DNA from 3 places in the Streptomyces sp. NPDC050806 genome. Region 2 is predicted to be linked to each of the others. Evidence: riboswitches for the same ligand, from Rfam matches in the RefSeq annotation. Region 2 holds a riboswitch; each other region holds the start of a gene.
The links. A riboswitch is a leader RNA that binds a small molecule or an ion and turns the genes downstream of it on or off. The one in region 2 is predicted to bind cobalamin.
Positions count from the first base shown of each region.

Region 1: it holds a riboswitch for cobalamin, as region 2 does, so the genes downstream of both, ACZ6WH_RS15585 (ABC transporter substrate-binding protein) here and ACZ6WH_RS08485 (FecCD family ABC transporter permease) in region 2, are expected to answer to the same signal.
Region 3: it holds a riboswitch for cobalamin, as region 2 does, so the genes downstream of both, ACZ6WH_RS09610 (cobalamin biosynthesis protein) here and ACZ6WH_RS08485 (FecCD family ABC transporter permease) in region 2, are expected to answer to the same signal.

Region 1 is NZ_JBVJIF010000004.1:629,099-636,825, forward strand. Features, by position in the region: gene ACZ6WH_RS15575 (lipase maturation factor family protein) at 198-1,631, shown strand; gene ACZ6WH_RS15580 (tetratricopeptide repeat protein) at 1,534-2,613, opposite strand; cobalamin riboswitch at 2,819-3,020, shown strand; gene ACZ6WH_RS15585 (ABC transporter substrate-binding protein) at 3,086-4,126, shown strand; gene ACZ6WH_RS15590 (FecCD family ABC transporter permease) at 4,123-5,172, shown strand; gene ACZ6WH_RS15595 (ABC transporter ATP-binding protein) at 5,169-5,960, shown strand; gene ACZ6WH_RS15600 (DUF72 domain-containing protein) at 5,989-6,867, shown strand; gene ACZ6WH_RS15605 (GlxA family transcriptional regulator) at 6,935-7,727, shown strand, end outside.
Region 2 is NZ_JBVJIF010000002.1:668,803-676,529, reverse strand. Features, by position in the region: gene uriH (uridine-preferring nucleoside hydrolase UriH) at 1-679, shown strand, start outside; gene uriT (uridine transporter UriT) at 676-2,118, shown strand; gene ACZ6WH_RS08495 (ABC transporter substrate-binding protein) at 2,202-3,212, opposite strand; gene ACZ6WH_RS08490 (ABC transporter ATP-binding protein) at 3,209-4,012, opposite strand; gene ACZ6WH_RS08485 (FecCD family ABC transporter permease) at 4,012-5,103, opposite strand; cobalamin riboswitch at 5,212-5,362, opposite strand; partial or broken gene ACZ6WH_RS08480 (nuclear transport factor 2 family protein) at 5,427-5,845, opposite strand; gene ACZ6WH_RS08475 (putative glycoside hydrolase) at 5,961-7,640, opposite strand.
Region 3 is NZ_JBVJIF010000003.1:55,365-63,091, reverse strand. Features, by position in the region: gene cobO (cob(I)yrinic acid a,c-diamide adenosyltransferase) at 1-217, opposite strand, end outside; gene ACZ6WH_RS09620 (putative cobaltochelatase) at 217-2,322, opposite strand; gene ACZ6WH_RS09615 (cobyric acid synthase) at 2,495-4,024, opposite strand; gene ACZ6WH_RS09610 (cobalamin biosynthesis protein) at 4,021-4,989, opposite strand; cobalamin riboswitch at 5,124-5,322, opposite strand; gene ACZ6WH_RS09605 (hypothetical protein) at 5,457-5,705, opposite strand; gene ACZ6WH_RS09600 (inorganic phosphate transporter) at 5,738-6,988, opposite strand; gene ACZ6WH_RS09595 (lysozyme) at 7,171-7,727, opposite strand, start outside.

The sequences.
Region 1 (7,727 bases), on a different contig from region 2:
CTCAGCCTAACGACATGAGTGCCCGACTGCGCGGCAATTACCGTCGATAGGGTTACAGGACGGAGAAACCGCCCCCGTGCGGCCCGTTTCGGCCACGTCGGCGGGGGCGGCAGCCATGTCGCGGAGTCCCGGGATCGTCGGCAACACGGGCGCCGCACGGTGGGCAGTGGGCACGCGCCGATGCTACGGATAGGCATGTGGAGTGGTTCCCGGCACCGGAGTACTGGCTGGGCCGGCTGGTCTTCCAGCGGGCCCTGGCCGCGCTGTACGTGATCGCGTTCGTCTCGGCCGCGTTGCAGTTCAGGGCGCTGATCGGGGAGCGCGGGATGACGCCGGTGCCGGAATTCGTGCGCCGGGTGCCGTTCCGCAAGGCCCCCTCGGTCTTCCACTGGCGCTTCTCGGACCGGTTCTTCGCGGGCTGGGCCTGGGCGGGCGCGCTGCTGTCGGCGGCCGTCCTGGCGGGCGCGGCGGACGCCGTGCCGCTGTGGGCGTCGATGGTGTGGTGGGCCGCGCTCTGGGCGATGTACCTCTCGATCGTCAACGTGGGCCAGACCTGGTACGGCTTCGGCTGGGAGACCATGCTCCTGGAGACCGGCGCGCTGGCGGTCTTCCTGGGCAACGCGCGCACCGCGCCGCCCGTCCTGGTGCTGTGGCTGCTGCGCTGGCTGCTGTTCCGGCTGGAGTTCGGCGCCGGGCTGATCAAGATGCGCGGCGACCCCTGCTGGCGGGACCTGACCTGCCTGGATTATCACCACGAGACGCAGCCGATGCCGGGCCCGCTGAGCTGGTTCTTCCACCACCTGCCGAAACCGGTGCACCGCGTGGAGACGGCCGCGAACCACGTGGCCCAGCTGCTCGCCCCCGTGCTCCTCTTCACCCCGCAGCCGGTGGCCACCTGGGCGGCGCTGGCGGTGATCGTCACCCAGCTGTGGCTGGTGCTCTCGGGCAACTTCGCCTGGCTGAACTGGCTGACGATCGTGATCGCCGTCCCGGTCGTGGACGCCTCGGCGCTCGGCCTCGGCGGTCTCGCGGGCCCGCCCGCCGGCCTCGCCCCGCCCCCGCTCTGGTACGAGGTCGTGGTCCTCGCCGTGACCGCGGCCGTCCTCGTGCTCAGCTACCGCCCGGCCCACAATCTGGTCTCCCGGCAGCAGCGAATGAACACCTCGTACGAGCCGCTGCACCTGGTCAACTCGTACGGCGCCTTCGGTTCCGTCACCCGCGTCCGGCACGAGGTGGTCGTCGAGGGCACGGCGGACGAGGTGATCACCGATGCCACCGAGTGGCGGGAGTACGACTTCAAGGGCAAGCCGGGGGACGTGCGCCGGATGCCGCGCCCGTTCGCCCCGTACCACCTGCGGCTGGACTGGCTGATGTGGTTCGCGGCGCTGTCGCCGGGCTACGCGAGCCGCTGGTTCGGCCCCTTCCTGGAGCGACTGCTGGAAAACGACCCGGACACCGTGCGGCTGCTGCGCCGGAACCCCTTCCCGGACGCGCCGCCCCGCCACGTACGCGCCCAGTTCTACCGCTACCGCTTCACAACCTGGCGGGAACTGCGGGAGACCGGGGCGTGGTGGCACCGGGAGCCGGTACGGCAGTTCTTTCCGCCGACAGCTCTGCGCGGAAGGACCTGACCATGTCCCGGGCGTGCCGCAGCCCGATCCGGGTGACCTCGCGCTCGACGTCGTCCAGCTCGGCGGCCACCTCGTCGTACGGCCACCCCAGGTGCGCCCGGGACTTCACCAGCCCCAGCCGCGCGAGCGCCGTGCCCCGCGGTTCGGACATCGACCGGAACTCCGCCAGCGCGCCGCTGTAGACCACGGCGGCCTCCTCGTACCGCCCGGCCCGGTACAGCACGTTGCCGCGCATCTTGCGGTTGTAGGCCAGCGCCCCCGCGAGGTCCAGCTCCCGGCAGAGGGCCTCGCCCCGGCCGAGCAGCCGCAGCGCCTCCTCGGTCTCCCCCAGCACGGACCGTACGTCGGCCACGCCCCGCAGCGACCAGGCGAGCCCCCGCCAGTCCTCGGCCCGCTCGGCGACCTGCGCCGACTCCTCGAACAGCGCCAGGGCCTCCGCGTATCCGCCGGTGTTGCGGTGCATCTGCGCGATCCCCGACATCGCCCACACCATGTGCCGCGCCTCACCGTGCGCCCTGGCCTGTGCCAGCAGCTCTTCGTGCAGCTCCGCGACGGCCTCGTAGTCCCCCTGTATGCGGCCGGTCTCGGCGAGCCCGGCGAGCGCGTAGCCGTGCGCGAGGCGGTCGCCGCTCGGTTCGGCGAACGCGACGGCCGCCGCGAGCAGCCGGCGCGCGAGCGCGAGCCGCCCGCACTGGCGGGCGAGCGTGCCGCCGCTCCACAGCGCCCACGCCATGCTGCCGGGCTCCCCCGCCGTCCGCGCGCTCCGGTAGCTGGCCCGCCACGCGGCCTCGGCCTCGGCCACCCTCCCGAGCCGCCGTCCGGCCTCCGCCTCGGCGAGCGCGGCCCGTGCGGCGTCCCCCGGCCCCCCGGCCGCGTCCCGTGCGCGCCGCGCGGCGACGAGCACGTCCTCGTACGAGGAGTTGACACTCAACTCCGCCCCCAGCTCCCCTTGATACTCCGGAGCGAATGCCTTCCCGTACATCCCGAGTCCTCCTGGTCACTTGCGTCGGTCAGGCACCGACGCTATGTGCCGAGGAAGCCGCCGGACGTCCCCCCACCTGCGGTTATCCCGGTCGCTCTCGGGATGTACGGCCGCGCTGCCGATCACTCTGGAGATGTACGGGGCGTCCCCTAGGGGGAGGAGTCACAGGGGGGGCAGCCGTCGCCGCGGTGGCCACATGGGCCTGTGGTAGCTTGCCGGAGCCAGTCGTACCTTGCATGTGCATGTGCACCTGTACGGGTCAGGGAATCCGGTGCGAATCCGGAACTGACGCGCAGCGGTGAGGGTGACGGGCGGGACATCTGCCACTGGACGGCGTACGCGGTCCGGGAAGGCGTTCCGTCCGGATGAGCCCGAGTCCGAAGACCTGCTGGCGGCCTCCGGCGCCGGCCGTGCCGGGGGAACACCGCAGACCGGGCTTCGCGCAAGAGCCCTCGACGCCGAAGGAACTCCCGTGCCGCTCCCGCACCCCGTCCGTCGTGCCGCCGTTTTCCTGGTGGCCACCGCGCTGCTCGCCGGATGCGGCGGTGGCGCCTCGCCGACGGAGGGCTCCGCCAAGGGCGGGAGCGCCGGCCGGTCCGTCTCCCTCGACAACTGCGGGCGGAAGGTGCGCGTCGACGGCCCCCCGAAGCGCGCCGTCTCCCTCAACCAGGGAACGACGGAGATCATGCTCTCCCTCGGTCTGGCCGACCGCATGGTGGGCACCGCCACCTGGACCGACCCGGTGCTCAAGGGCCTGGAGAGGGCCGATTCCACGGTCGAGCGGCTGGCCGACAACGGCCCGTCCTTCGAGGAGGTGCTGGCCACCGAGCCCGACTTCGTCGCTGCCTCGTTCGCCTCCACCCTCGGCAAGGGCGGGGTGGCCACGCGAGGGCAGTTCGACGAGCTGGGCGTACCGACGTACCTCTCCCCCAGCGACTGCACCGGCAAGGACAACGGCGGCGACGGCGACGGGTCCCGCACGAAGCCGGTGACCATGGACGTCGTCTACGGCGAGGTCCGCGACCTGGCCAGGATCTTCGGCGTCGAGGAGCGCGGCGAGCGGCTCGTCGACGGCCTGAAGGCACGGGTGAAGAAGGCCACCGCCGGCATCGACGCCCATGACGTCACGATGCTGTACTGGTTCGCCAACTCCGAGTCGCCCTACATGGCGGGCTGTTGCGGCGCCCCCGGCGCCGTCACCCGGGCGCTCGGCGCCAAGAACGTCTTCGACGACACCCACGAGGAGTGGCCGCAGATCAACTGGGAGACCGTCGCGGACCGCAACCCCGCCGTCCTGGTGATCGGCGACCTCACCCGCAGGTCGGAGACGGCCGAGACCGCCGCGAAGAAGATCGAGTTCCTCTCGGAGAACCCGGTCACCAAGAACATGGACGCGGTCAGGCACAAGCGGTACGTGCTGCTCAGCGGCCAGTCGATGAACCCCACCATCCGCACCGTCGAGGCCGTGGAGAAGGTCGCGGCGGCGCTGCGCAGCCACGGACTCGACAAGTGACCCCGGCGCGGCCCGCCGCACCGGCCGCGATACGCGGGCTGCGGCAGGCCCTGGCCTGGGCGGCCGGGCTCGCGGCGCTCTGCGCGTCCGTCGCCGTGGCCATCACCATCGGCCCGGCGGACATCGGGGTCGGTGACGTCTGGTCCACGGTGGCGGCCCACCTGGGCCGGGGGCACGGTGACCTGACCCCCATCCGGGACGGGATCGTGTGGAACCTGCGGCTCCCCCGCACCCTGCTCGCGGCGGTGTGCGGCGCCGGGCTGGCCGTGTGCGGCGCGGTCATGCAGTCGCTGCTGCGCAACCCGCTCGCCGACCCCTTCGTCCTGGGCGTCTCGTCCGGCGCCTCGACCGGCGCGGTCATGATCGTCGTACTCGGCGTGGGCGGTGGAGCGCTGTCGCTCTCCGGCGGTGCGTTCGTGGGCGCCGTGTGCGCCTTCGCGCTGGTCCTGCTGCTCAGTCACGTACTCGGCGGATCCACGGACCGGGTGGTGCTCTCCGGTGTCGCGGCCATGCAGCTGTTCTCCGCGCTCACCTCCTTCATCGTGCTGACGGCGGCCGACGCGGAGACCACGCGCGGCGTGCTGTTCTGGCTCCTCGGCTCGCTCGGCGGGGCCGGCTGGACGGACGTCTGCCTGTGTCTGGCCGCGCTGGCGGTGGCCCTGGTGGTCTGCCTCGGGCACGCCAGGTCGCTCGACGCGTTCGCGTTCGGGCAGGACGCGGCGGCCGCGCTGGGCGTCTCCGTGACCCGCACCCGGTGGATCCTGCTGTCCACCACCGCGCTGCTGACCGCCGCGCTGGTCAGCTCGGCCGGAGCGATCGGCTTCGTCGGCCTGGTGCTGCCGCACGCCGCACGCGCCCTCACCGGACCGGGCCACGGCAGGCTGCTGCCGGTCACCGCGCTGGCCGGGGCGGTGTTCCTCATCTGGATCGACACGCTCGCCCGCACGGTGCTGGACCCGCAGGAGGTCCCGGTGGGCGTGGTCACCTCGCTGATCGGCGTGCCCGCTTTCGTCCTCGTCCTGTACCGCACCCGGAGCACCCGATGACCGATCCCGCACCGGAGGGCCTGCGCGCCGACCGGGTCTCCCGCACCGCCGGCGGCACCCTGGTCCTGGACGGGGTCAGCCTCACCCCGCGCCCCGGCACCCTCAACGGGCTGCTCGGCCCCAACGGGTCGGGCAAGTCCACCCTGCTGCGGCTGCTCTCCGGTGTCACCGCTCCGGACTCCGGTGTCGTCACCCTCGACGGCCGCCCACTGACTCGGTCGGGCCGCCGGACGGTCGCCCAGCGCGTCGCCGTGGTCGACCAACAGGCCGACACCCAAACGGAGTTGACCGTCCTTGACGTGGTACGGCTGGGCCGCGTGCCGCACCGCCGCGCATGGGCACCCGCGTCGGCGGCGGACGAGGAGGCCGTCCGTACCGCACTGGCCCGCACCGGCCTGGAGGGCAAGGCCCACCGGCACTGGCACACCCTCTCCGGCGGCGAGCGCCAGCGGACCCAGATAGCCCGCGCCCTCGCCCAGGAGCCGCGCGAGCTGCTGCTGGACGAGCCCACCAACCACCTGGACATCCGGCACCAGCTCGACCTCCTCGACCTGATCGCCGCCCTCCGCCTCACCAGCGTCGTCGCCCTGCACGACCTGAACCTGGCGGCGATGTACTGCGATCAGCTCGTGGTCCTCAAGGAGGGCCGGGTGGTGGCCTGCGGCACACCCGCCGAGGTCCTGACCCGCGAGCTGATCGCGGACGTCTACGGCGTCGCGGCCGACGTCACCCCGGCAGGACCCGACGGCCGCCCGCACGTGCGCTTCCTGCCGTCCGCCCGGAGCTGAGTCCGCGGGGACGGGGTACGCGGCCGCCATGAGCGGTGTCGCCGTCGGTACGTGTTCGTGGACGGACCGGGCGCTGGTGCGGAGCGGGTGGTACCCGCCCGGCCGGCGGGACCCGGAGGGCCGGCTGCGGTACTACGCCGAGCAGTTCCCCGTCGTGGAGGTCGACGCCACGTACTACGCACTGCCCAGCGCACGGAACAGCGCACTGTGGGCGGAGCGCACCCCGGACGGCTTCCGCTTCGACGTGAAGGCGTTCTCCCTGCTGACCGGGCATCCGACCCCGCCGCGGTCGCTCCCGCCCGATCTGCGTCCCGCCGCGGCGCGGCCGGGCGGCGTGCGGGACGCCGACCCGGGACTGCTGGACGAGGTGTGGACGCGGTTCGGGCAGGCCCTGGAACCGCTGCGGCGGGCCGGCCGCCTCGGCACGCTCCTCTTCCAGTTCCCGCCGTGGTGCGCGCCCGGCTCCCGCTGGGAGGCGTTCCTCACCCGCTGCCGGGAGCGCACCCAAGGGTGGCCCGTGGCCGTCGAGTTCCGGCACCCGGGCTGGTGGCAGGGGGACCGTGCGGAACGCACGACGGCACTCCTCACCGAGCTGGGCATGGCGGCCGTGGCCGTGGACATGACGCAGACGCTGCCCCGCTCCGTACCGCCGGTCGCCCCGGTCACCTCGCCGCACACGGCGGTGGTGCGCTTCCACGGCCGCAGCGCCTCGTGGGGCCGCGGCAGCAAGGAGGACCGCTTCCGGTACGCGTACGGGACATCGGAGCTGACGGAGTGGGTGCCGCGCATCCGGCACATGGCGGACCGGGCCGAGCACGTCCACGTCCTCTTCAACAACTGCTGCGGCGACGCGGCGGTACGCGCGGCGGAACACATGCGGGAGCTGCTGACGGGCGACCGCGGCTGACCGCTCACCCGCTGCCGGGCCGGGAGCCACCGGCAGCGCGCAAAGGGCGGCGAGGTACGTTCCCCTCATGCTGACGGTTGCCGTTCTCGCGTTGCCCCGGGTGGTTCCGTTCGATCTGTCGACGCCGGTCGAGGTGTTTCAGCGTGCGCGGCTGGCGGACGGGCGGCCGGGGTACCGGGTGCGGGTCTGTGCCGAGGAGGCGGAGGTGGACGCGGGGACGTTCACGTTGCGGGCGCCGTGGGGGCTGGACGGGCTGGCGGGCGCGGACACCGTCATCGTGCCCGGTACCGCCGATGTCACGGCGCCGGTCGGTCCGGGCGTGCGGGCCGCGCTGCGGCAGGCCGCCGACGCCGGTGCCCGGATCGCCTCGATCTGTTCGGGCACCTTCCCGCTGGCGGCGACCGGGCTCCTCGACGGGCTGCGGGCCACCACCCACTGGGTCGCCGCCGATCTGCTGGCCGCCACGCATCCGGAGATCGAGGTCGACCCGAACGTGCTGTACGTCGACAACGGGCAGTTCCTCACCTCCGCCGGCGCCGCGGCGGGGCTGGACATGTGTCTGCACATGATCCGGCGGGATCATGGTTCCGCGGTGGCCGCCGACGCCGCCCGGCTGTCGGTGATGCCGCTGGAACGCGAGGGCGGGCAGGCGCAGTTCATCGTCCACGACCGGGTGCCCGCGCCGGACGGATCGGTGCTGGAGCCGGTACTGGACTGGCTCCGGGACAACCTCGCCCGCCCGCTGACGCTGGCCGACATCGCCGGCCACGCCGGGGTCAGCACCCGTACGCTCATCCGCCGCTTCCGGGAGCAGACGGGGACCACCCCGCTGCAGTGGCTGCACCGTGCCCGCATCCGGC
Region 2 (7,727 bases):
CGCCGTCGACCTGATCATCGACACCGTGATGTCCCACGAGCCGGGCGAGATCACCATCGTGCCGACCGCGGGCCTCACCAACATCGCGCTGGCCGCCCGCAAGGAGCCGCGCATCGTCGAGCGGGTCCGTGAGGTCGTCCTGATGGGCGGCGGCTACCACGAGGGCAACTGGAGCGCGGTCGCCGAGTTCAACATCATCATCGACCCCGAGGCCGCGCACATCGTCTTCAACGCGGGCTGGCCGGTCACGATGGTGGGCCTGGACCTCACCCACCAGGCGCTCGCGACGCCCGAGGTCGCCGAGCGGATCACCGCGCTGGGCACCAAGCCCGCCAAGTTCGTCGAGGAGCTGCTGGAGTTCTTCGGCACCACCTACCGCGACCACCAGGGCTTCGAGTCGCCGCCGGTGCACGACCCGTGCGCCGTCGCGTACGTGATCGACCCGGACGTGATGACGGTGCGCCGGGCCCCGGTGGACATCGAGCTGACCGGCACCCTGACCAAGGGCATGACCGTGGCGGACTTCCGCGCCCCCGCGCCTGCCGACTGCAGGACCCAGGTCGCGGTGAAGCTGGACCACGGCCGCTTCTGGGACCTCGTCGTGGACGCGCTGGAGCGGATCGGCGATCCGGAGCTGATCGGCGAGAACCCGCAGCAGCCCGGGGACGTACTGGCATGAACGCGTCCACCACGGCGGCGCCGCCCCCCGGCGGCCTGACGGAGCGGCCCGGCGTCCGGGTCGGCGTCCTGGTCACCGCGCTGCTGGCGGCGTGCTTCGCCTTCCAGCTCAACGCGTCCATGCTCAGCCCCGCGCTGAAGAGCATCGAGGACAGCCTGCACGCCACCTCGGCGGAGATCGGCCTCACCCAGACCGCCTTCTTCACCTCGGCGGCGCTCTTCTCCCTCTTCCTGCCGCGGCTGGGCGACGTCATCGGCCGCCGCAAGGTACTGGCCGGGATGATGGCCCTGATGGTGCTCGGCTGCGTCATCGCGGCGCTCGCGACGAGCGTGCCGATGCTCTTCGTCGGCCGGATCATCCAGGGCGTGAGCGGCCCGACCGTGCCGCTGTGCCTGATCATGCTGCGGGTGGAGGTGACCGAGCCGAAGAAGTACGGCACCCTGCTCGGCGTGATCACCGCGGTCAACGGCGGCATCGCGGGCGTGGACTCGCTCGCCGGCGGCTACCTCGCCGACCACTACGGCTTCGGCGCGGTCTTCTGGGCCATGGCCGTCGTCGCGGCGGTCGCCGCCGCCCTGGTCGCCACCCTGACCCGGGAGTCCACCGCGCCCGTCAAGAGCCGGATGGACTGGCCCGGCGTCGTCCTCCTCGTCATCTCGGTCGGCACGCTGCTGACCGCGTTCAACGAGGCGGGCAAGCTGGCCGCCGCGAACTGGCCGCTGATCGGCGTGCTCGTCGTGATCGCGGCACTCGCCTTCGCGCTGTTCTGGCGTACGGAGAGCCGCAGCGGTCACCCGCTGGTCGCCACCCACCACCTCAAGCAGCGCTCGACCTGGGCCCTGCTGCTGACCACGGTCCTCACCATGACCGGCGTCTTCGCCGTCATGAACGGGCTGATCCCGGCCTTCGCGCAGGACGCCCGGGCGGGCCTGGGCATGTCGGCCGAGGCGTCGGCGTGGTGGACGCTGACCCCGTACGCGCTCGCCGGGCTGGCGATGGGCCCGGTGGCGGGCCGGCTCTCCGCCACCTTCGGGTACGGCCGCATCCTGCGCTTCGGGCTCGTCGGCACGGTGGCGACGATCGTGCTGCTCGTCGTCACCAGCGGCGGCCACTCGCGGGTGCTGCTCCTGGCGCTGTCCGTCATGGTCGGCATCGCCTACGCGGGCGTGGCCAACATCGTGCTCAACGGGCTCGGGATCGTCCTCTCCCCGCGCGAGAACCCGGGCTTCCTGCCGGGTCTGAACGCGGGCGCGTTCAACCTGGGCGCCGGCCTGAGCTTCGCGGTGCTGTACGCGGTCAAGACGGCCGTGGTGCCCTCGGATCCGGCGTCCACGTCGGGCTACACGGCCGCGATGATCGCGGGTGTCGTCATCATCGCGGCGGCGTTCCTGACGTCGTTCCTGATCCCCAAGCCGGTGTCCGCTGAAGCGGACGGGTAGCCGACGGACCGACGGTCGGGGTGCGTGACGGTTGTTCCCTCACGCACCCACCGTCGTGGCTGGTCGCGCAGTTCCCCGCGCCCCTAGGGGCGCAGGTAGGCGCCCAGGCGTTCGATTGCCGACGGGTTGCGGGGGCTTTCCACCAGATCCGCGTAGTCCAGCGTGATGATGCGCTTGTGCTTGATCGCGGAGACGTTCGCCAGCGGCTTGTACTGCAGCAGGAACTCCTTCTTCCGCTCGGCTGTCGTGTCCCCGTAGTCGTTGATGACGATCACGTCGGGGTTCCGCTCGACGACGGTCTCCCAGCCGACCGTCGTCCAGGAGTCCGCGAGGTCGTGGGTGATGCTGCGGCCGCCCGCCTTGTCGATGATCTGCTCCGGTGCCGCGTACCGCCCCGCCGTGAACGGCTTGTCCTGGCCGCTGTCGTACAGGAACACGCTCGGCCGCGCGTCCCCCTTCGGCGCCTTCTTCCGTACGTCCGCCACCCGCTCCTTGAAGTCCGCGATCAGCTTCCGCGCCCGGTCCTGAACGCCGAACAGCTTCCCCAGCTGGGTGAGGTCGGTGTAGAGGGCGTCCAGCGGCGGCATGACACCGCGTGCCGAGCCGTGGCCGTTCCGGCAGGACTCGGTGAGGACGTACGAGTCGATGCCGAGCTTCTTCAGGGACGCCGGGGTGATCCCGTTCTCGCCGAAGCCGTAGCCGTAGCCCGCGAACACCAGGTCGGCGTGGGCGTCGACGGCCATCTCCTTGGTGATCGCCTGCTTCGACAGCCACGTCGTCTTCTTGTACGCGCCCTTCCACGGCACGTGGTCCAGGTCGCCCTTGTCGTCCGGCATCACGTAGCCGGCCATCCGGTCCTCAAGGCCCAGCGCGAACATGATCTCGGTGATGCCCACGTCGTTGGTGACCACCCGCTCGGGCACCCTGTCGAAGGTGACCTTCTTCCCGCAGTTCTCGATGGTCACGGGCCGCTGCCCGGCGGCCTTGCCGTCCCCGGACGGGGACGCCACGCGCGCGCCGCATCCGGTGAGCGCGAGGGCGAGGCAGAGGGCGCCGGCGAGGGCCGCCGCCGGGCGGATACGGGTCACGGTCATGCGGGCTCCTGGTCGGGGAGTTCGGTGGGGTCGATACGGTCGAAGAGCAGCTGGAGGGCGCCGGTCACGGGGTGGGTGACGCGGTGCGCCCGTACGCCGAACACCTCGGCCAGCAGCTCCGGCCGGAGGACGTCGTACGGTGGGCCGGCCGCGACGACGCGGCCGCCGTCGAGCACGTACAGCAGGTCGCAGTGGGACGCGGCGAGGTTCAGGTCGTGCAGTGCGGCGAGCACCGTGAGGCCGCTGCGTCGCACCAGGGACAGCACGTCCAGCTGGTGGGAGATGTCCAGGTGGTTGGTGGGTTCGTCGAGGACCAGGACCCGCGGCTGCTGGGCGAGGGCGCGGGCGATCAGTACGCGCTGCTTCTCGCCGCCGGAGAGCGAGCGGAAGCCGCGCCCGGCGAGGTGGCCCGCGCCGACCCGGTCGAGTGCGGCACCGCACAGCGCGGCGTCATCGGCTGACCGCCCGCCGAACGGGGAACCCCGGTGGTGCGGGAGCCGGCCCATCGCCACCACCTCGGCCGCGGTGAAGTCGAATTCGGCGGCGGACTCCTGGGGCAGCGCGGCCAGCCGGCGCGCGCCTGCCCGCGCGTCCATCGCGTGCAGGTCGTCGCCGTCCAGCCGGACCGTGCCCGCGGCGGGCCGCAACGCCCGGTACACGCACCGCAGCAGTGTGGACTTGCCGCTGCCGTTCGGCCCGACCACCCCGACGACCTGCCCGGCGTCGGCGCGCACGGTGATGTCCTCGACGATGCGGCTGCCCGCGAGCTCGACCGTCACCCCTTCGACGTCGACGCGCATCAGCGGCCACCCCCGAACGCATAGCCGCCGCGCCGCATCAGCAGCAGGAAGCAGGGCACGCCGAGCACGGCGGTGACCACCCCGACCGGGATCTCGGCGGGCGCCAGCAGCAGCCGGGAGACGATGTCCGCCCAGACCAGCAGCACGGCCCCGGCGAGCGGCGCGAGGACCAGCACCCGCCGGTGGTCGGCGCCGACCAGCATCCGTACGACGTGCGGCACCATCAAGCCGACGAACCCGATGGCGCCGGACACGGCGACGACCGCCGCGGTGACGGCGGCGGTGACCACGAACAGCTCGGTGCGCAGCCGGCCCGCACGCACGCCGAGCGCCGCCGCGGTCTCGTCGCCCATGGCGAGTGCGTTCAGCTGCCCGGCGCGGGCGCCGAGGTACAGCGTCCCGGCGAGCACGGTGACGGCGGCGACCGGCACCGAGCCCCAGGTCGCGCCGCCCAGGCTGCCGAGCAGCCACATCATCGCGGACCTGGCCGCCTCGCCCCGCTCGGCCCGGAAGACCATCAGGGTGGTGAGCGCGGAGAAGCCGTACGACAGGGCGGTACCGGACAGGACGAGCCGCAGCGGCGTCAGCCCGTAGGCGGTACGCGCCGCCGCGTAGACGAGCGCCATCGCCGCGAGTGCGGACAGGAACGCGGACACCGACAGCGCCCACACGCCCAGCGCGGCGAACGCGCCCAGCAGGAGTACGGCGTTGGCGCCGACCGCGGCGCCGGAGGAGACGCCGAGCACGAAGGGGTCGGCGAGCGCGTTGCGCACCATGGCCTGCACGGCCACGCCGACCGACGCGAGCCCCGCGCCGACCACGGCCGCGAGCACGGCCCGGGGCAGCCGGATCTCCCAGACGATGGTGTACCCGCCGGTCTCGTCGGCCCCGATCGTCCCGCCGGTCAGCCCGGCCGTCAGAAAGTGCAGCGTCTCGCCCCACGACACCCCGGCCGAGCCGAGTCCGACGCCGCACACGAGGGAGACGAGCAGCAGGACGCCGAGCACGGCGGCCGAGGCGGGGACCGGCGGGCGCCGGAGCGCGGGCGGTCCGGCCGCGGCGGGTGCCGGGGCGGTGGATGTGGCGGGCACGGGCGGGCGTCCTTCGCCTCGGGCCGCGTCCGTACGCACAAGGGGCGGCGCACCCGGCACCGGCCGGTCGTCCGTGCGTCATCCCTCTCGCAGTCCGCGGCGAGCAGTCGGGAGATGTGCCACCCCGCGGGTCATCGGACTCACGCGAACACCACGTACGGATCCCGCCGACGGGTCCGTGCCACGCGCTCGCGCACACCGTTGCGGGTCAGCGCCGGACTCTCACCGGACTTCCCCCACGGGGCACCCCAGCAGCCTAACAGCGCCCCAAACCCCCAGATCACGGGCTCACCGGACACGGACCACAGCCCCGGTCACTCCCCCTACGGCGCGAAAGCCCGCGCCACCGCCATGCTGTCCTCGTACACGTGGTGCCGGGTGATGAGCCCGTTCTCGACGGTGAGGTGAAGGGCGAAGCGGGGTAGGGGCGGTGCGTCGCGCGGGCGGTCCGGCGGATCTCGCCGGTCACGACGGCGTCCGGGCCGTCGACGAGGATGCGCTCGATCTCCGTGCCGACGGCCTCGGGTACGTGGTGCTCGGCGAGTTCCCGGTAGTGCGCGGCGGCGTCGGCGCGGGTGGTGCGGTGGCGGATCCAGGGGGTGGCGGCGCGGCCGTGCTCGTCCTCGGGCCAGTCCAGCTTCCAGTCGGCGTTGTCCGCGTACAGCTCGGCGATGCGCTCGGGGTCCCCCTCGCCGATGCGGCGCAGCAGTTCCGTCACGACGTCGCGGGTGGTCCCGGTCATGGTGTCTCCCCCTCCGGTCGCCGTCCGCGCGGGCACGCGGGCGGGCCGCCCATCCTGGCAGGGTGGGCGGCCCGCTGCGATCTTTTATGGCGTCGGGCGGCGGGGCCGCCGGGGGTTACTTCATCGGCTTCAGTGCGCCGCCGTGGTAGCGCACCGCCGGGTTCCAGAGGAGGAAGGAGTGGATGCCGTCGTCCTCGGCGGCGCGGATCTGGGCGGCCACTTCGGCGTCGCCGTAGGAGACGCCGAGGGAGAAGTCCTGGAGCCAGGGGACGATCTGGGCGTCGGTGTGGCGGGTCTTCTTCACGAAGTCGGCGAGGGACTTCTTGGTGATGGGGTACGGGTGGGAGTTCGGGTCGGAGACGCCGTACTCCCCCTCGGCCCAGTGCGAGGGGTAGACCATCGGCGCGATGTAGTCGCACTGCTTGGCGAACTTGCCGATGTCCTGGGCGATCTCCTTCGGGCGGGTGACCGCGACGCCGAAGACCGAGACGCCGAGGAAGGCGCCGTGTTCGCGGGCGACCGCGCGGGTCCGCGCGACCAGGCCGGCGATGGAGTCCTCCGGCGAGGTCTTGCCGAGGCCGGGGAAGGACATGCTGCTGAGCTTGCCGTCGGGGCGGCGGATGTAGTCGTAGAGGATGTCGTCGAAGCCGAGCTTCGCGGCCTCGGCGGCGAGGTCGAGGTGGTACTGGCGGACGTCCTTGTTCGCGAAGTTGGTGAAGGAGAGGGAACCGTACTTGGAGCCGGCGCCGTACGGGCCGCCGTCGGGGGTGCGGACCACCCGGTCGCGGTGGCCGTCCTTCCAGGAGGCCGAGGCCAGGACCGGGTCGCGGAAGGCGACGATGCGGCCGACGACCGCGCCGCCCGCCGCGTGGATCTCCTTGATGGCCTTCTTCGCGTCGTAGTAGCCCTTGGCCGCGCCTATCTTCTTGGCGAGCGGCACCTTCGAGTCGTAGCTGATCTCGCCCAGTTCATCCTTGATGTCGAGCTGGACGGCGTTGATCCGGTGCTCCTTCAGCAGCTTCAGCACGGGCTTCCGCAGCTGGTCGGAGGCCCAGGCCTGGCCGCTGACGTGCACCGCGCGCAGGGTCGGCCGGCGAACGGTGATCACCGCGTCCTCCCGTGCGGTGTTCCCGGCCTTGTCGGTGGCGACCGCGGTGGCCTTGGCCGGCGGCCGCGGCAGGGTCACGGAGAACGCACCGTCCTTGCCCACGCGCGCCTTCCGGCCCGCGACGGTCACCTCGGCGGCGTCCTGCGCGCGGCCCTTGACCGTGACCGGCCCGCGCAGGCTGCGGCCTTCGGTGTCGGCGACCGCGAGCTTCGGCGGCGTGGTGTCGACCTTCAGCTCGCGGGTGAGTTCGGAGCCGCCGAGCATGGAACCCTCGGTGGCGACCTTCAGTTCGTGCGTGCCGTCCCGCAGGCCGTCCAGACCCACCGTCAGGTGACGCCCAGTCGTCCGCACCGGAACCCGCTTGCCGTCCACGGTGACCTCGGCGCCGTGCAGCCCCTCCCCCTCCGGGGCGGTCACCTCCACCCCGCCCTTGCCGACGGCGGAGGCGTTCACCACCCCGCCGGCGGACGCTCCCGCCAGCCGGAAATCGGCGCCGCTGTGCTGCCCTACGAGGAGCACGCCGCCGACGACCAGGGCCATGGCCAGTACCCCGGCCAGAAGAATGACCAGCGGTCTGCGCGGGGAACGGTTACTGGAGGAATCAGCAGCATCGGTCGAGGAGTCGGACGCACCTGAGGCGTCCGAGGTGTTGAGAAAGAGCTTCTTCCAGTCGAGCCGCACAGGCACGCCCCTTCCAGGAGGTTTCGTGCATCTCCGTCGCCGTCGTCCCGTTCCCCTGCGCCGTCAGGGTCTCGTCCTCCTGTCCCTGCTCAC
Region 3 (7,727 bases), on a different contig from region 2:
GCAGCGCACGCTCCTCGCCGACCTTCCACTTGGCGGATTTCACGAACTGGAACACCCCGACCGGCCAGCCCTGGTTCCAGGCCCGCAGCGCCAGGCCGAACGCGGCGGTGGACTTGCCCTTGCCGGTGCCGGTGTGGACGAAGACGAGCGGGCGATTGCGGCGCTGACGGGTGGTGAGGCCGTCGTTCGGTACGACGGTCGGCTGTCCCTGCGGCATCAGGCGGCCCTCCGGTGGGTGGTGTCGGTGACGTTGCGTACGAGCGCGGAGACGCTGTCCGCGCGCAGTTCGTCGAGGGTGACGGCGGTGCCCTGCAGATCGCGGGCCAGCTCCCCGGCCAGACCGAGGCGGACGGGGCCCGCCTCGCAGTCCACGACCACCGAGGCGACGCCCTCGGAGGCCAGCAGCCGTGCGGCCTTCGAAGCGCGCGGCCGCGGCTCCACACCGCCGGTCGCCCGGCCGTCGGTGACCACGACCACCAGCGGGCGGCGCGAGGCGTCCCGCATGCGCTCCACCCGCAGCACCTCATGGGCCTTCAGCAGGCCCGCGGCCAGCGGCGTCCGGCCGCCGGTCGGCAGCTGCTCCAGCCGGGCCGCGCCCGCCTCCACGGAGGACGTGGGCGGCAGCGCGAGCGCGGCGTCCGCGCCCCGGAAGGTGATCATCCCGACCTTGTCGCGCCGCTGGTACGCGTCCAGCAGCAGCGACAGCACCGCGCCCTTGACCGCCGTCATCCGCTTCCGGGCGGCCATCGAACCGGAGGCGTCCACGACGAACAGCACGAGGTTGCCCTCGCGGCCCTCGCGCACCGCCTCCCGCAGATCGTCCCGGCGGACGACGAGCCCGGTACCGCTGCGCCCGCGCCGCTTCTGGTGCGGCGCCGCGGCCTGCACGGTAGCGGCCAGGTGCAGCTTGCCCAGCGCGCCCTGCGGACGGCGGGACCCGGTGGTGCGGCCGTGTGCGGTACGGGCCCGGGAGCGCCGGCCGTCGGCGCCCTCGCCGAGCCCCGGCACGTCCAGCCGCTTGGTCTTGAACGGCTCGGTGGCGCCGACGGCCGCCTTCTCCGGAGCCGCGCCGCCCTCGGAGGGCTCCGGAGACGCCTCGCCCTGCGGCTGCGCGGGCTGCTCCTCACGACCGCCCTCGGGGCGCTGGTCCGGTACGGACGGCTGCTCGGGGCCCGCGTCCGCACCCGACGGCTGCGGCGCGTCGTCCGGGCCGTCCTGCGGCGGCTGTCCGCCGCCCCCGTCGGGACCTCCGCCGTCCGGCCCGTCGTCCGGGCCCTCCGGCTCGGGGTCCGGCTCGTCGTCGTCCTGCGGGCCGTACTCCTCCAGCGTCCGGTCGAGCTTGTCCTCGTCGAGGCCGGGGGCGTCGAAGGGGTTGCGGCGGCGCCGGTGCGGCAGCGCGAGGAGCGCGGCCTGCCGCACGTCCTCCTCGGCGACCTCGCCCCGGCCCGCCCAGGCGGCGAGCGCCGTCGCGGTGCGGGCCATCACGATGTCGGCGCGCATGCCGTCCACCTCGAACGCCGCGCAGGTCGCCGAGATCTGGCGGAGCGCGGCGTCGCCGAGCGCAACGCCCGGGAGCAGCGCGCGGGCCGTGGCGATCCGCTGCCGCAGCGCCTCCTCCTCGGCGGCCCAGCGCGCCGCGAAGCCGGCCGGGTCGGCGTCGTACGCCAGCCGCCGCCGGACCACCTCGACCCGCTGGTCGGGCTCGCGGGAGGCGGCGACCTCCACGGTCAGACCGAAGCGGTCCAGCAACTGCGGCCGCAGCTCGCCCTCTTCGGGGTTCATCGTGCCGACCAGCAGGAAGCGCGCCGCGTGCCGCACGGAGACACCCTCGCGCTCGACGTACGAAGAGCCCATGGCGGCGGCGTCCAGCAACAAGTCCACGAGGTGGTCGTGAAGCAAGTTGACCTCGTCGACGTACAGCACGCCCCGGTGCGCGTCGGCCAGCAGGCCCGGCTCGAAGGCCTTCACGCCCTCCGACAGTGCACGCTCGATGTCCAGCGCGCCGACGAGACGGTCTTCGGAGGCGCCGACCGGCAGCTCGACCATCCGCGTGGGGCGGTCGACGCCGGCGCCCGCCTGGTCGTGCGGCCCGTCAGGACAGTCGGGATCCGGAGCGGCCGGGGCGCAGGAGAAGCGGCAGCCGGGCACGACGTCGACGTGCGGCATCAGCGAGGCGAGCGCCCTGACGGCGGTGCTCTTGGCGGTGCCCTTCTCGCCGCGGACGAGCACGCCGCCCACCGCCGGTGAGACGGCGTTCAGCAGGAGCGCCAGCCGCAAGTCGTCCATGCCGACGATCGCGGTGAACGGGTACGGGGTGGTCACGTGCTGATCACTCCTTCGAGTGGCTTGCGATTGCTGCTGGCCGAACTGCGGGCGCTGTGGGAGATCGTTGAGCCCTGTCCCCCGCCTGAGCGGGGATGTTCCACTCCTGCACGAGCACGTGATCGAGCTCCTGCTGTGGTCCCCGCCACCGCGGGGTTCTCGCCGGGGGCGCTCACGGCGCCCCCGGCGGGACGAACGGCAGGCCCGGGGGCACCCCGTTCTCGATCAGGCGCAGCAGCGCCTCCGTGTCGGCGTGTTCCTCGATCAGGTCGCCCAGCGCGTCGAGCTGTTCCTCGCGCAGCGCGTCGAAGCAGGTGTCCGGCGCGGGCACGAACGCGCGCCCCGCGTCCGCCGCGACCCGGCGCAGGAACGCGCGCCGGAAGCCGTCGCTCTCCAGGGAGCCGTGCCAGTGCGTGCCCCATACGGAGCCGACGCGGCAGCCGTCCAGGAACGGCTCGTCGCCCTCCCGGACGCCGGCGACGCCGTGGTGGATCTCGTACCCCGCCACCGGCTCGCCCAGCGCCTCGCCCTCGGGCCTGGCCAGGGTCTTCTCCGCCGCGAACCGCACGCGTACGGGCAGCAGTCCGAGCCCGTCGACCGCGCCGGCCCGCGACTCCACCTCGTCCTCGATGTGCTCGGCGAGCATCTGGAAGCCGCCGCAGATGCCCAGCACCGGGCGGCCCTCGGCGGCCCGGCGCGCGACCGCGTCCGCGAGCCCGCGCTCGCGCAGCCACTGCAGCGCCCGTACGGTCCCGCGGGTGCCGGGCAGCACTACGAGGTCGGCGTCGGCCAGCTCCTCGGGGCGGTCCACGAAGCGCACCACGACGCCCGGTTCGGCGGCGAGCGCGTCCACGTCGGTGAAGTTGGACATCAGCGGCACGGCCGCGACGGCGACGCGCAGGATGTCGTCGCCGTGCGGCGCCGCGACCGTGCTCTCGCGCACCGCGCCGCGGAGCGACACCCGCAGGCCGTCCTCCTCGTCGATGCCGAGCCCGTGCCGGAAGGGCAGCACGCCCAGCGTCGGCCGGCCGCTCAGCTTCTTGAGCATGTCCAGCCCCGGTTCCAGCAGCGTCACGTCGCCGCGGAACTTGTTCACCAGGAAGCCCGCGAGGTGCGCCTGGTCGGCCTCGGACAGCAGCGCCGTCGTACCGAAGAAGGACGCGAAGACCCCGCCGCGGTCGATGTCGCCGACGACGACCACGGGGAGGCCCGCGGCGCGCGCGAGCCCCATGTTCACGATGTCGGTCCGGCGCAGGTTGATCTCGGCCGGGCTGCCCGCGCCCTCGCAGATCACCGCGTCGTGCGTACGGCGCAGCTCGGTCAGGCAGTCGGTGACCGTGCCGAGCAGCTTCTCCTGGCGCCCGGAGTGGTAGCCTCGCGCGCTCAGCTCGCCGACCGGCCTGCCCAGCAGCACGACCTGGCTGCTGCGGTCGCTGCCGGGCTTGAGCAGCACCGGGTTCATCAGCGCGGTCGGCTCGACCCGGGCCGCCGCGGCCTGCATGGCCTGCGCCCGCCCGATCTCCGCGCCCTCGCGCGTCACATACGAATTGAGCGACATGTTCTGGGCCTTGAAGGGCGCCACCTTGACGCCCTTGCGCGCCAGCCAGCGGCAGATGCCCGCCGTCACCACGCTCTTGCCCGCGTCCGACGTCGTCCCCGCGACCAGCAGTCCGCCGCCGGGCCTTTCCCGCGCTCCGCTCACCGCGGCCTCCTCGTCCCTCGCGCCGCGCGCACCGCGCCCACGGCGATCCGCGCCCCGACCGTCGTCGCCAGCGCCAGCGCGCTCACCCGGCGCGACAGGCGCACCGCACGCGCGATGTCGGCCCCCTCGACCGCGCGGGCACCGCCGTTGAGCACCGGGCGGTGCTCGACCCGTCCCGCGTACGCCAGCGTGCCGCCCAGCCGTACGCCCAGCGCCCCGGCGAACGACGCCTCCACGGGGCCCGCGTTGGGGCTCGGGTGCCGCTTGCCGTCGGCCCGCCGGCTGCGCCACGCGCCGCGCGGATCGGGCCCGGCGGCGGTGGCCAGCAGGGCGGTCAGCCGCGCCCCGGGCCAGCCCGCCACGTCGTCCAGCCGGGCCGAGGCCCAGCCGTACCGGCGGTAGCGGTCGGACTTGTGCCCCACCATCGCGTCCAGCGTGTTCACCGCGCGGAAGGCGACCAGGCCCGGCACACCGCCGACGGCGCCCCAGACCAGCGCGCCCACGACCGCGTCGGAGGTGTTCTCGGCGACGGACTCCACGACGGCGCGGGCCATCTGCGGCCCGTCCAGCGCCTGCGGGTCGCGGCCGCACAGGTGCGGCAGCCGCTCGCGCGCCACGTCGAGATCGCCGGCTTCCAGCGCGCCGCCGATGGCGCGCGCCTCGCGGCCCAGCGTCGTACCGCCCAGCACGGCCCAGGTGGCGGCGGCGGTCAGCGCGATGCGGGCGGGGGCGCAGCGGCGTACGGAACGGGAGAGCAGGGCGGCGCCCAGCGCTGCCCCACCGGCGCACAGCGCGGTGTGCGCCGCGCCGTATCCGCGGTGGTCGCGCCACAGCCCGCGCTCCACGGCGGCCGCTGCCCGCCCGAAGGCGGCCACCGGGTGACCGCGGCGCGGATCGCCCACGGCCAGGTCGCCGAGAAAGCCCAGAGCCGCGCCGCACGCATAGGTGGCGTGTTCGGCACGCATCGTCGGATCAGCCCGCCGTCGTGCCTCGGCGGGACGGCCGGCCGCGGTCGCGTGCCGGGCGTACGGCGGAGGGCAGGGGTCTCGGCTCGGAGCCCGGCATGGCGTGTGTCCTCACTCAGGGTCCGCGCCCTGGCTCGACGTGACCGGCGACGAGAGTCTCCTGGCTCCCGGATCGACGCTTCCCCCGGCCTTCCAGCCCGTGCCTGTGGCGGGCCGTGGCTTCTTCTGGAGGAGCGCTCCCCGGTGACAGTGGCGGGACCGCGCCGGATTCTCACCGGACTTCCTCATCTGTCGCCGAATGGCACCGGGCAGTCCACCACGTGCCGCGAAAGCCGTCAACTCACCCTTGACCTGCGACGCAGGCGTATGCCGGTCCGTGTGGCCGACACCACAGGCCGGGGACACGCGAAGGCGCCCGGCGGCCGCGGAGTACGCGGCGCCGGGCGCCTTCGGGTGCGGTGCGGGGGTCAGCCGGCGACGATCAGGAAGATGCCGTAGCCGACGGCCGCGAGGCAGAGCGTGAAGCAGGCGTACCCGCCGGCGCGGGCGACGGCCGAGGAGCCGCCGGCGGCGACCGCGGTGGCGCCCGTCCCGCCCTCCTGCGGGGCCTTGCGGGACGTCCCCACGATGCCCAGGGTGAACAGGCCCACCATGCCGACGGTCACCACGAGCGTGGTGCCGAAGACCTGGCCGAGTGCAGCCCAGTCGATGTTCATGGCGTCGGTTCCTTAACGCGAGCGGCCGGCGGTCAGCGGACGGCCGTGGTGGCGGGGGAGCGCTTGGCGGACTGCGCCGGGATGCCGTCGATGGTGCCGGCTCCGGCCGTGGTCGCGCCCGCGGGCGGCGGGGAGACGGTCTGGAGCGCGGTGGTGACGACACCGGCCGGCTCGACGGGCTCCACGTCGTTGACGTTGCTGTGGTCCACCGGCTTGCGGCGGGAGGCGGCCCAGATGGCACCGCAGATCGCGAGGCCCAGCACGGCGACGGTGGTGACGCCCCAGGTGCCCTGGCCCGCCAGGAAGGCGGCGCCCGCGGCGACCAGGCCGGCGGCCGGCAGGGTCAGGCCCCAGGCGATCACCATGCGGCCCGCGGTGGACCAGCGCACCACGCCGCCCTTCTTGCCCAGGCCCGAGCCCATGACCGAGCCCGAGCAGACCTGGGTGGTGGAGAGCGCGAAGCCGAGGTGCGAGGAGGCCAGGATCGTGACGGCGGCGCCGGTCTGGGCGGCGAAGCCCTGCGGCGGCTGGATGTCGGTGATGCCCTTGCCCATCGTGCGGATGATCCGCCAGCCGCCCAGGTACGTGCCGAGGGCGATGGCGAGGCCGGCCGAGGCGATGACCCACATCGGCGGGTCGGCCTGCGGGGCGAGCGCGCCGCCGGTGATCAGCGCGAGGGTGATGACGCCCATCGTCTTCTGGGCGTCGTTGGTGCCGTGGGCGAGGGAGACCAGGGCGGCCGAGGCGATCTGCCCGGCGCGGTAGCCCTTCGCGGTGTCCTGCTCGGCGCGGTTGCGGGCCAGCCGGTAGGTGAGCCGGGTGGCGAAGGTCGCGGCGAGGCCCGCGACGATCGGCGCGGCCACGGCCGGGATGAGGACCTTCATGACGACGGCGTCCCCGTTGACCCCGCTCATGCCGACGGACACCAGGGTCGCGCCGATCAGGCCGCCGAAGAGGGCGTGCGAGGAGCTGGAGGGGAGACCGGCGAGCCAGGTCAGGAGGTTCCAGACGATGGCACCGACGAGGCCGGCGAAGATCACCTCTGGTCTGATGCCGGCGCCTTCGTCGATGATGCCGCCGGAAATGGTCTTGGCGACCTCCACGGAGAGGAATGCGCCGACGAGATTCAGCACCGCCGACATCGCCACCGCGGTCTTGGGCTTCAGTGCCCCGGTGGAGATGGTGGTGGCCATGGCGTTGGCCGTGTCGTGGAAGCCGTTCGTGAAGTCGAACACCAAGGCCGTGACGATCACGATCCCGATGAGAAGCGTGATGTGTTCCATTCACCCAGGCAATCAGTTCGATGGTCAGTGACGCGAGCGACCGTACGGAGGGTGGGTGAACGGAAGATGAACGACAACGGGCCTGGTGGTGACGCCCCCGCCGTTTTCGTGCGGAGGCGTCTCACCCGTCACTTGTGGTTCATTCCGCGGTGCCTTTGACGTGCTTGGGGCACCGCTCCGGTCTAGCCGCCGGCGAACCTGCGGAGCTGTCCGTAGGAGCCGTTCCAGGCGTTCTGATCGCCGGGCAGCGCGCCCTTGTTCGAGTACTGCCAGATGCTCAGGAAGGACCACCCCTTCGGCAGAGCGCCCGGCTCGCCGTGCCACGATGCCAGCCACAGCGGGTGGCTCTGCGCGAAGGCGCCGCTGCCGCCGGTGCAGGTGTTCCACCAGCGGGTGGTCGTGTAGATCACCGGCCGGCGTCCGGTCTGCCGTTTGATCTCGTCGCTGAAGTCCCAGATCCAGGCGACCATCTTCTTCTTGCTCACGCCGTAGCACTTGTGTTTCTTGCTGTACGGGTTGTGCTCGATGTCCAGGGCCGGCGGCAGCGTCCAGCCGTCCGCCGTCCAGCCGCCGCCGTTGCGCAGGAAGTACCGCGCCTGGGCCGCGCCGGAGGACTGGTTGGGCACCGCGAAGTGGTACGCGCCGCGCAGCAGGCCGGCCCCGCGGGCGCCGTCGTACTGCTGGCCGAAGTAGGGATTGGTGTAGTCGGTCGACTCGCTGGCCTTGACGTAGACGAAGC